Linked DNA regions of Dongshaea marina. The protein of the gene in region 2 binds, or shares a complex with, the protein of the main gene of each other region. Links are inferred from orthologs where the notes say so. Each region holds a gene or a part of one and is shown on either strand. Other genes may lie near its edges.

Region 1 (4,289 bases), 210 kb from region 2 along the record:
TTCTACCCGCTTGGCAAAAACAGCAGATCTCCTTAGGTGTGAAGCAGCGGAACAGACCCTCTCGCCTGGCTGTCAGTGAAGTGATGACCATCGTCATCGCATTCCATCGTTTGGGATTCCGAGACTTTAAATCCTATTATCTTCAGTTCGTATGTAAGTACTGGAAAAGCGAGTTCCCCGGCCTGGTGAGTTACACCCGGATGTTGAAATTGATGCAAACGACCCTTGTCCCTTTGTGCTCCTATCTCACCCACAGACAAGCAAAACCTACTGGGATTGCATTCGTCGACTCAACAAAACTTCAGGTTTGCCATAACCTTCGCATCCCTCGACATCAAGTATTTCAAGGTGCTGCCAAGCGTGGCAAAGGAACCATGGGGTGGTTTTATGGATTTAAATTGCACCTTATCATCAATGATCAAGGTGGTGTTATCTCGGTCAAATTAACCCCAGCCAATGTTGATGACAGAACTCCTCTTCCTGAAATGTGCGAGCAGCTCTGGGGTTCACTCTATGGAGATAAAGGCTATATTTCAGGACCACTTGCAGAAGAGCTGGCAGACCAAGGGGTCACATTAATTACCAGCATCAGGAAGAATATGAAACCAAAGTTGATGCGGCTATGGGATAAGCTGATGCTTCGCAAACGCTTCATCATTGAAACCGTCTTTGATCAGCTGAAGAACATCTCTCAGATAGAACACTCACGGCATCGTAGCTGCGTCAGCTTTATGGTGAATCTCCTTGCTGGCCTCATTGCATATACCTTCCAGGAAAAGAAGCCGAGCATCCGAATGTCTCGGCTTGAAAAGGAAGCGCTTATGCAGATCTGAGGTTAACCCAAGCACTGTTCTGGCTGAAGCCCCTATAAAGAAGCCAAGAGAAAACGATCTCCAGGCCAGCCCATTTGCTTCTCACACATGCTTTGCGGCCCACAGCTCAGACTCAATTCATTCCTTCGTCCAGGCGAATTCACACAATGGCAACAACCATCAATCAATCTGCGCTTTGAAACTAAAACTATTTTGGTATGATATTCGTCCAAAATGGCTGAGGGCGAGATCCAATTATTCGTGTCACAGCTCTCCATCATGGCTGTAAGTTCATTATTTAAGGCTCAATCATGGATAAGAAGTTAGTTGTTATCACGGGTGCCAGCTCAGGTTTTGGGGCTGAAATCGCTAAGCAGTTAAGTGGCCTTGGCTACCCTCTGCTGCTACTTGCCCGAAGAGTAGAAAAACTGGAGGCACTGGAGCTCCCCAATACAATCTGCAGAAAGGTGGATGTTTCAGATCATCAGCAGTTCGCGCAGGCTGTCGATGAGGCCGAAGAGATTTTTGGTTGTGAAACTGACTGTCTGGTAAATAATGCGGGAGTCATGCTGCTGGGTCATGTTGAGGATCAGGATCCTCAGGAGTGGCAGAAGATGTTTGCCACCAATGTCTTTGGTGTCTTAAATGGCATGCAGGTTGTTCTCAATAAAATGAAGCAACGCAAAAGCGGAACAATTATCAACATTTCATCCGTTGCAGGTGTAAAAACCTATGAAGAGCATGCCGCATACTCAGGTACAAAGTTTGCGGTGCATGGTATTGGTGAAACGGTTCGCTGGGAAATGGCTCCCCATAACGTGCGTGTTATCACCATCTCTCCGGGAGCAGCTGAAACTGAGCTACTGCAGCACGTTACAGATCCAAAAATCCAGCAGGATTATGTGAACTGGAAAGAGAGCATTGGTGGTGCCATCACAGCAAAAGATGTTGCCGATGCAGTTGTATTTGCGTACTCGCTTCCGCAGAGTGTCTGTATCCGAGACCTGGTGATCACACCGACTCGCCAGCAAAACTAACACTCCCTAATCAATCACAGGCATGCCTTAAATCCCATTTGAGATAAGCCTGTGATTTCGTGAGCAGGATGACTTTCACGCTTCGAGCCAGTAGAATGCCCTCCCCGATCATACTTATACTTTTTGCCTAAGCCTCAATGATAGACTTTTCAATCTTACCGATTTACCTGACGGCTATCATTGCCCTTCTCATGATCCCGGGTCCGGATCTGCTGCTCATCATTAGCTCCAGCATCAGCTATGGGCGTCGTGTTGGATTTTTCACCTGTCTTGGGATCTGCAGTGCTGGCTTTAGTATGACTTTGCTCGCTGCATTGGGGATCTCTGCACTGGTTGTCATGAGTCCGCTGGCTTTAAATGCAATAAAGGTGATCGGCGGACTCTACTTGCTCAAATTAAGCTGGGATTCTTTTAAAAGCAGGGTAGATACGAAAATAAGCACCCTTGAGCTTCCTCGTCATCAACTCACGAATAGCCTGTACCGGCGAGCATTTTTAACCAGCCTTCTCAACCCAAAAGCTCTGATCTTTTTTGTGCTATTTCTTCCACAATTTGTATCCAATCATGCAACCGGCAGTACAGGGATTCAGATATTGATCCTGGGCTTAATCCTCAATTTCAGTGGATTTAGTTTCTACTCTCTGGTGGTAGCCATGGCAGGAACACTGGGAAAACGCTTGCTAAACAGCCATAAATTCCATCTCTATCAACACAGGTTCATGGGACTCATTTTCCTGCTATTAGCGATCTGGCTGCTGAGCTCCAACCTGCAGATACACCACATCTCTGGGTAGACCTTTCTCCAGATATAAAAAAAGCTCCCTCGGGAGCTTTTTTTATATTCAGATGAACAAACTTACTTGATCACCCGCAGCGTTGGACGCCCCTTGGGACGCTCAGCCGCTTCACTGTCTGACTCATCAGCAGATTCTTCCACCGCCTCAAGCTCGGCCAGGGGTGCGGCCTGAGATGGCTGCGCTGTTTCAAGCTCTGCATCGGCATCTGCACTCCAGCTCTCATAGGCTGGCTCTGGCGGGAAGAAGGTCCCGGCACCATTTTCACGTGCCTGAATCGCCATCACAGCTGCCATAGGCACATAAACCTGATGAGCAACGCCACCGAAACGAGCGTTAAAACTAACCGCATCGTCATCCATGGTAAATCCAACCACGGCACGCGGCGCGATATTCAGCACGATCTGCCCATCATTGATAAATTGCTGAGGAACCTGCACATAAGGCAGCTCAGCATTGACCAACAGGTGGGGAGTCAGCTCATTATCCAGGATCCAGTCGTAAAACGCCCGAAGCAGATAGGGACGACTGGGAGTCATCTCGATCTCCATCCTTAGATACTCGCCTGACTATGGTTTTCACGCTCAGCTTCGGTCAGAGCAGCCTGGAAAGACTCACGCTCAAACACCCGAATCATATAGGTCTTGAGATCTTTAGCACTGCGGTCAGCTAACTCAATTCCCATCTGAGGAAGACGCCACAACAGAGGAGCCATATAGCAATCCATCAAACCAAACTCTTCACTCATGAAGTAAGGGTACTCAGCAAACAGAGGCGCGATCGACAGCAGGCTCTCTTTGAGTTGCTTACGTGCGGCATCTGCACCATCCTTACCCTCAAGAATGATGTGGGCCAGGCTGTACCAGTCATTTTCGATGCGGTGCATCATCAGGCGGCTATGACCACGGGATACAGGGTAAACCGGCATCAATGGTGGATGCGGAAACCGCTCATCCAGGTACTCCATGATGATACGGGAGTTGTAAAGAACCAGCTCACGATCAACCAGAGTCGGAACACTAGCATAAGGATTCAGCTCCGCCAGCTCTTCCGGGAGGTTGTTGACGTCTACGTGATTGATATCAACACTCACGCCCTTCTCCGCCAGCACGATACGTACCTGATGGCTATAAAGATCATCGGCACCGGAATACAGTGTCATTACTGAGCGTTTGTTGGCAGCAACAGCCATTGAACCCTCCAAAAAGTTGTCAGAACATCCCACAGACCACCGGGATTTCACGGCCCCTGCAGGGAAAAAATGTAATAGGGCTGAAACCTGGCCGCCACCGCTCGGGCAGGACAATGCCAAATTTTCAGCAAGAGGATGAGTTTACCAGATAAATGCCTGTTTGTTCAGCAAATTGAGCCCTCTGAGCAAAACAAAGCGCATCCTTTGTGCAACCTGTCCTCTATCTTATTCAAACGCCAATAAAAAAAGCCCGGACAAGCCGGGCTTTTTCGAATATAAGGCCGGAGCCAAATATTAACGCTTAGAGAACTGTGGGCGCTTACGTGCTTTATGCAGACCCACTTTCTTACGCTCAACGCGACGTGCATCACGAGTAACGAAGCCAGCCTGACGAAGAGCTGGACGCAGCGTCTCGTCATACTGAAGCAACGCACGAGTGATACCGTGGCGAATT
Region 2 (4,348 bases):
CACAGTGCTGGATCAGTCGATCCGACAGGGTTGATTTACCGTGGTCGATATGGGCAATGATTGAAAAATTACGAATATGCTTCATGTATGTTTTGAACTGTTGCTAGCCTGGTCTTGTCTGAGGGGGTGATTCTACTGAATTTATCGTGGATCTGCTACGCCTGATTAATAACCAGTTAATAACCAGGCGTTGGTTTTAAGAGCTGGCGGCTCCGGAAAGAGCCGGTTGCTCGGTTTGAGTCTTGGAGGGAAGCTTCAAACGGACAGATTCTGCAATATGCAGCGCACTCTGGGCCGGGATCTGCCCCACCACTGTCACTTTCATCCGCTCCGAATTCACAAAGGTAAAGAGGTTGGTACTTCCAAGACGCACCAGCTGCTTCTGCTCCGCCGTGGTGGCTGTCACCGGGGCCACATAGATAGAGACCAGCACCAAACCATCATAGGCCATCATGTAATCCACCGGCTGATTGACTCCCACCAGCAGGTGGCGATCCCGCGAGATAACCTTGAACCCCTGAGGCAACCAGCCGATACTCCAATCCAGCTTACGTTGGGGTGCCTGATAGACATCGCTGGCCTCCAGGGTCTTTGGCAGCTTGAGGTTAAACAGCGCCAGTAACGCCTTGGTGGGCTTTTGCATCACATCCAGGGTCACCCCAAGATACTGACCAACCAGCTGCCCCTGAGGGGTCAGCACATCGACCCGCAGCAGCAAACCATTGTCCTGATCAAGCCACAACACATAGCTGTATTTATCTGCCGACTCGGGAGCCAACCGCACGATCTGCGCCTGACGCCCCACCACCCGGCTCTGGCCGGCAAGTAGCGCATGGTAGCTATCAAATACCTCAGGCAGAGGCATATTAAACAGGGCTGGCAGCAAGCCCGGCATCTTGGTGTGATTCAGGGTATAGGGTTGATGGTCCGGCTCAAAAAAGCTGACCTTGTTATCCCGTCGAATATATTGACGCACCGGACCATTGAGATACTCCATGGCAAACATATCTTTGCCCTTGGATGAAACATGGCTCAGGCGAATTGGCTCGCTGCGTCCCTGATGCAGAGCAACGTAGGAAAATTGGTAGTTAAGATCATGGCTGCTTTGCTGCATCCGCGTCAGCCACTGCTGAGGGCTGAGCGTTTGTGCGGCTGCCTGAAAGCTAAACGCAATCAGGCAGCCGACGAGAGGAATCAAATACTTGGTCACTATAAGTCTCTTTGCTACTGGTGCAGCACTCGTCCCTGCAGGAAGTGGTCCTGAAAATAAGCGCTGAGCATCTGCCTTTGTTGCTGGATCTGCTCCGGCGTCATCTGGGCTTCATTCTGTGCGGGTGCCATATTGAAGTTTGCACTAACCGGTGTTGCACCTCCCCCCAGGGGAACAGTGTTCAGAACTGAGCCAGGAGAGCTGGGCGTCTGCTGGTCGCCATATTTCTGCACTCCAACAATCACCACCCCGGCCACGGCCGCTGCAATTGCATACTGACCGACTCGCTTACTAAACTGCACAACCCAGCCTTTGCCCCTGCCAGATCTTTCAGAACTCTGGCGTTTGGGAGCTAGCACAGTAGGCTCATCTTCCAGGGCCGCGGTGACCCGATCAGCCAGATCAAAAGAGACCATCTCGGGAAGCTCACCTCGCATCGTATCACCGATGAGCTGGTAGCGAGTCCAGGTCACAGAGCTCTCATGCTCCTCGACTAGCAGATCCAACAGGCGATCATCATCCAGTTCACCATCGATGAATGCTGATAATTGTTCTCTGTCCGACATGAATATCTCCCTCAGCGCTGTAACAGCGGCTGGATCTTTTTATCTATCGCGTCTCTGGCTCTGAAGATCCGCGAACGAACTGTACCGACCGGACTGTCCATGACAGTCGCAATCTCTTCATAACTCATCCCCTCTAGTTCACGCAGGGTGATCGCCATGCGCAACTCCTCGGGGAGCGATTCTATGGTGTCAAACACGACCTGCTTGATCTCATCTGAGAGTAGCAGGTTCTCCGGGGTTGCCCGCTCACGTAGCGCATCCGGGCTCTCCATGTAGCCAGTATCGTCAAGCTCTACATCTGTGACTGGCGGACGCCGCCCCTGAGCCACGATATAGTTCTTGGCGGTATTGACCGCAATACGATACAACCAGGTATAGAAAGCACTCTCGCCACGAAACGAAGCCAGAGCACGGTAAGCCTTGATAAAGGTCTCCTGTGCAACATCGGCAACGTCACCCTGGTTGTTTACATACCTCCCGATCAGGTTCAACACCTTAAACTGGTATTTTTTGACCAGCAGTCCGAACGCTTTCTTGTCCCCATTCTGGGCCCGCTCGACAAGTTTCTGGTCTGTTATCTGCTCGCTCATTCGAGCCACTCATCTCCTGCAATATCAAATGATCAGCCACGATGGCCCATGATGAACGCACTAATTATGACTATTGCTATCTGTAAAAGTTCGCTCATAGACTCGATTTTTTTGAATCTGCTCAAATTATATAAAAGTTAATCGACTGACTGCCCATCATCTGAGTGTTCCGGTAAGATTGAGTGCAGTTTAAAGTCCAAGGCCATGATACTTATGAAACAAGAAGTTGAACACCTTTGTGATGTACTCATCATAGGAAGTGGAGCCGCGGGACTATCACTTGCCCTCTCGTTGGCAAATGATGCAAGTGTCTGCGTGCTAAGTAAAGGACCTCTCAGCGAAGGCTCAACCTACTATGCTCAGGGAGGCATCGCAGCCGTCTGCGATGAAACCGACAGCGTAGAGTCTCACGTAGAGGATACACTCATCGCCGGAGCCGGGATCTGTGAGGAGGATGTAGTCCAGTTCACCGCATCCAGCGCCAAACAGAGCATCCAGTGGCTGATTGAGCAGGGAGTTCCCTTCGACCAGGAGGAGAAAGCCAACGGCGAACGCTCCTATCACCTGACCCGGGAGGGAGGCCACAGCCACCGCCGAATCTTCCACGCCGCCGATGCAACCGGAAGGGCAGTGGAGAACACCCTGGTGCAGCGGGTTCGCGAACACCCCAACATCACCCTTCTCGAACGCTTTAACGCCGTTGATCTCATCACCACCCGCAAATTGAACCTTCCCGGAAACCGGGTGCTCGGGGCCTATGCCTGGAACCGCAATAAGGAGCAGGTTGAAACCATTCGCGCCCGCTTTGTTGCCCTGGCCACCGGGGGAGCCTCCAAGGTGTACCAATACACATCCAACCCGGATGTCTCCTCGGGGGATGGGATCGCCATGGCATGGCGCGCCGGGTGCCGGGTCGCCAATATGGAGTTCAACCAGTTTCACCCCACCAGCCTGTTCCATCAGGCCGATCAAAATTTCCTGCTCACCGAGGCCCTGCGCGGTGAAGGGGCTTACCTTAAGCGTCCCGACGGCAGCCGTTTCATGCCAGATTTTGATGAGCGTGCCGAGCTGGCCCCCGGGATGTAGTGGCCCGCGCCATCGACTACGAGATGAAGCGACTGGGTGTCGAGTGCATGTACCTGGACATCAGTCATAAAGAGCCTGAATTCATCAGGCATCACTTCCCGACCATCTATGAGCGTTGTCTCAAGATAGGGATCGATATCACAACGCAATCGATCCCCGTGGTTCCGGCGGCCCACTACACCTGTGGCGGGATCATGGTCGATCTCCACGGTCAGACCGATATCTCCGGCCTGTATGCCATCGGAGAGGTCACCTACACCGGCCTGCATGGCGCCAACCGGATGGCTTCAAACTCGCTGCTGGAGTGCGTGGTATTTGCCCATTCGGCGGCCAAGGATATTCTGACCAAGCTCCCCGCAGCCAGTGAGCCTCCCAAGCTACCGCGCTGGGATGAAAGCCAGGTTGAAAACTCCGATGAGGAGGTGGTGATCCATCACAACTGGCACGAGCTGCGCCTCTTTATGTGGGACTATGTGGGAATCGTGCGCACCAACAAACGCCTGGAACGGGCCAAGCGGCGCATCGAGCTGCTCAAGCAGGAGGTTCAGGAGTACTACTCACACTTCAGGGTCTCCAATAACCTGCTGGAGCTGCGTAACCTGCTACAGGTCGCCGATCTGATGGTTCGCTGCGCCATCGAGCGTAAGGAATCCCGCGGCCTTCACTACAACCTGGATTACCCTGAAAAAATTGAGAATTCCGGGCCCACCATCCTGACTCCTGAGCCTTAACGGCTTTGGCGGCTGAGCTCGCGCACATAGCGGGCCAGTTGCCGAAACTGCGCTGGCTCAGCCAGCGCATCATCCCAGACGATTCGCCAGTGTGAATCCGGCCCTGCAAAATGCAGCAGACAAAAACCGGAGCCGACCCGGGAGCGAGGTGTTAGCCGGCGAGGC

Evidence for each region. Proteins that work in one complex are often made in the same cells at the same time.
Region 1: the proteins of DB847_RS03175 (region 2) and sspB are in contact, whole or in part, in a crystal structure (PDB 1YFN), measured with the Escherichia coli proteins. The link is inferred for Dongshaea marina from one-to-one orthologs.

What each region holds. Positions count from the first base shown.
Region 1 is NZ_CP028897.1:406,488-410,776, reverse strand. Bases 1,445-4,289 are described here. They hold sspB (ClpXP protease specificity-enhancing factor), read right to left. Parts: upstream 3,183-4,289; coding sequence 2,706-3,182; downstream 1,445-2,705. Other genes in these bases: rpsI (30S ribosomal protein S9), read right to left, coding at 4,130-4,289; sspA (stringent starvation protein SspA), read right to left, coding at 3,197-3,835; DB847_RS02140 (LysE family translocator), read left to right, coding at 1,987-2,643; DB847_RS02145 (SDR family oxidoreductase), read left to right, coding at 1,445-1,849. In the rest of the region: DB847_RS02150 (IS982 family transposase), read left to right, coding at 1-833; more of DB847_RS02145, read left to right, coding at 1,124-1,444. UniProt on the Escherichia coli protein: Enhances recognition of ssrA-tagged proteins by the ClpX-ClpP protease; the ssrA degradation tag (AANDENYALAA) is added trans-translationally to proteins that are stalled on the ribosome, freeing the ribosome and targeting stalled peptides for degradation.
Region 2 is NZ_CP028897.1:615,576-619,923, reverse strand. The notes cover bases 1-2,904. They hold DB847_RS03175 (sigma-E factor negative regulatory protein), read right to left. Parts: upstream 1,777-2,904; coding sequence 1,225-1,776; downstream 1-1,224. Other genes in these bases: rpoE (RNA polymerase sigma factor RpoE), read right to left, coding at 1,788-2,366; DB847_RS03180 (MucB/RseB C-terminal domain-containing protein), read right to left, coding at 197-1,210; lepA (translation elongation factor 4), read right to left, coding at 1-85. In the rest of the region: DB847_RS03160 (protein YgfX), read right to left, coding at 4,180-4,348. UniProt on the Escherichia coli protein: An anti-sigma factor for extracytoplasmic function (ECF) sigma factor sigma-E (RpoE). ECF sigma factors are held in an inactive form by an anti-sigma factor until released by regulated intramembrane proteolysis (RIP).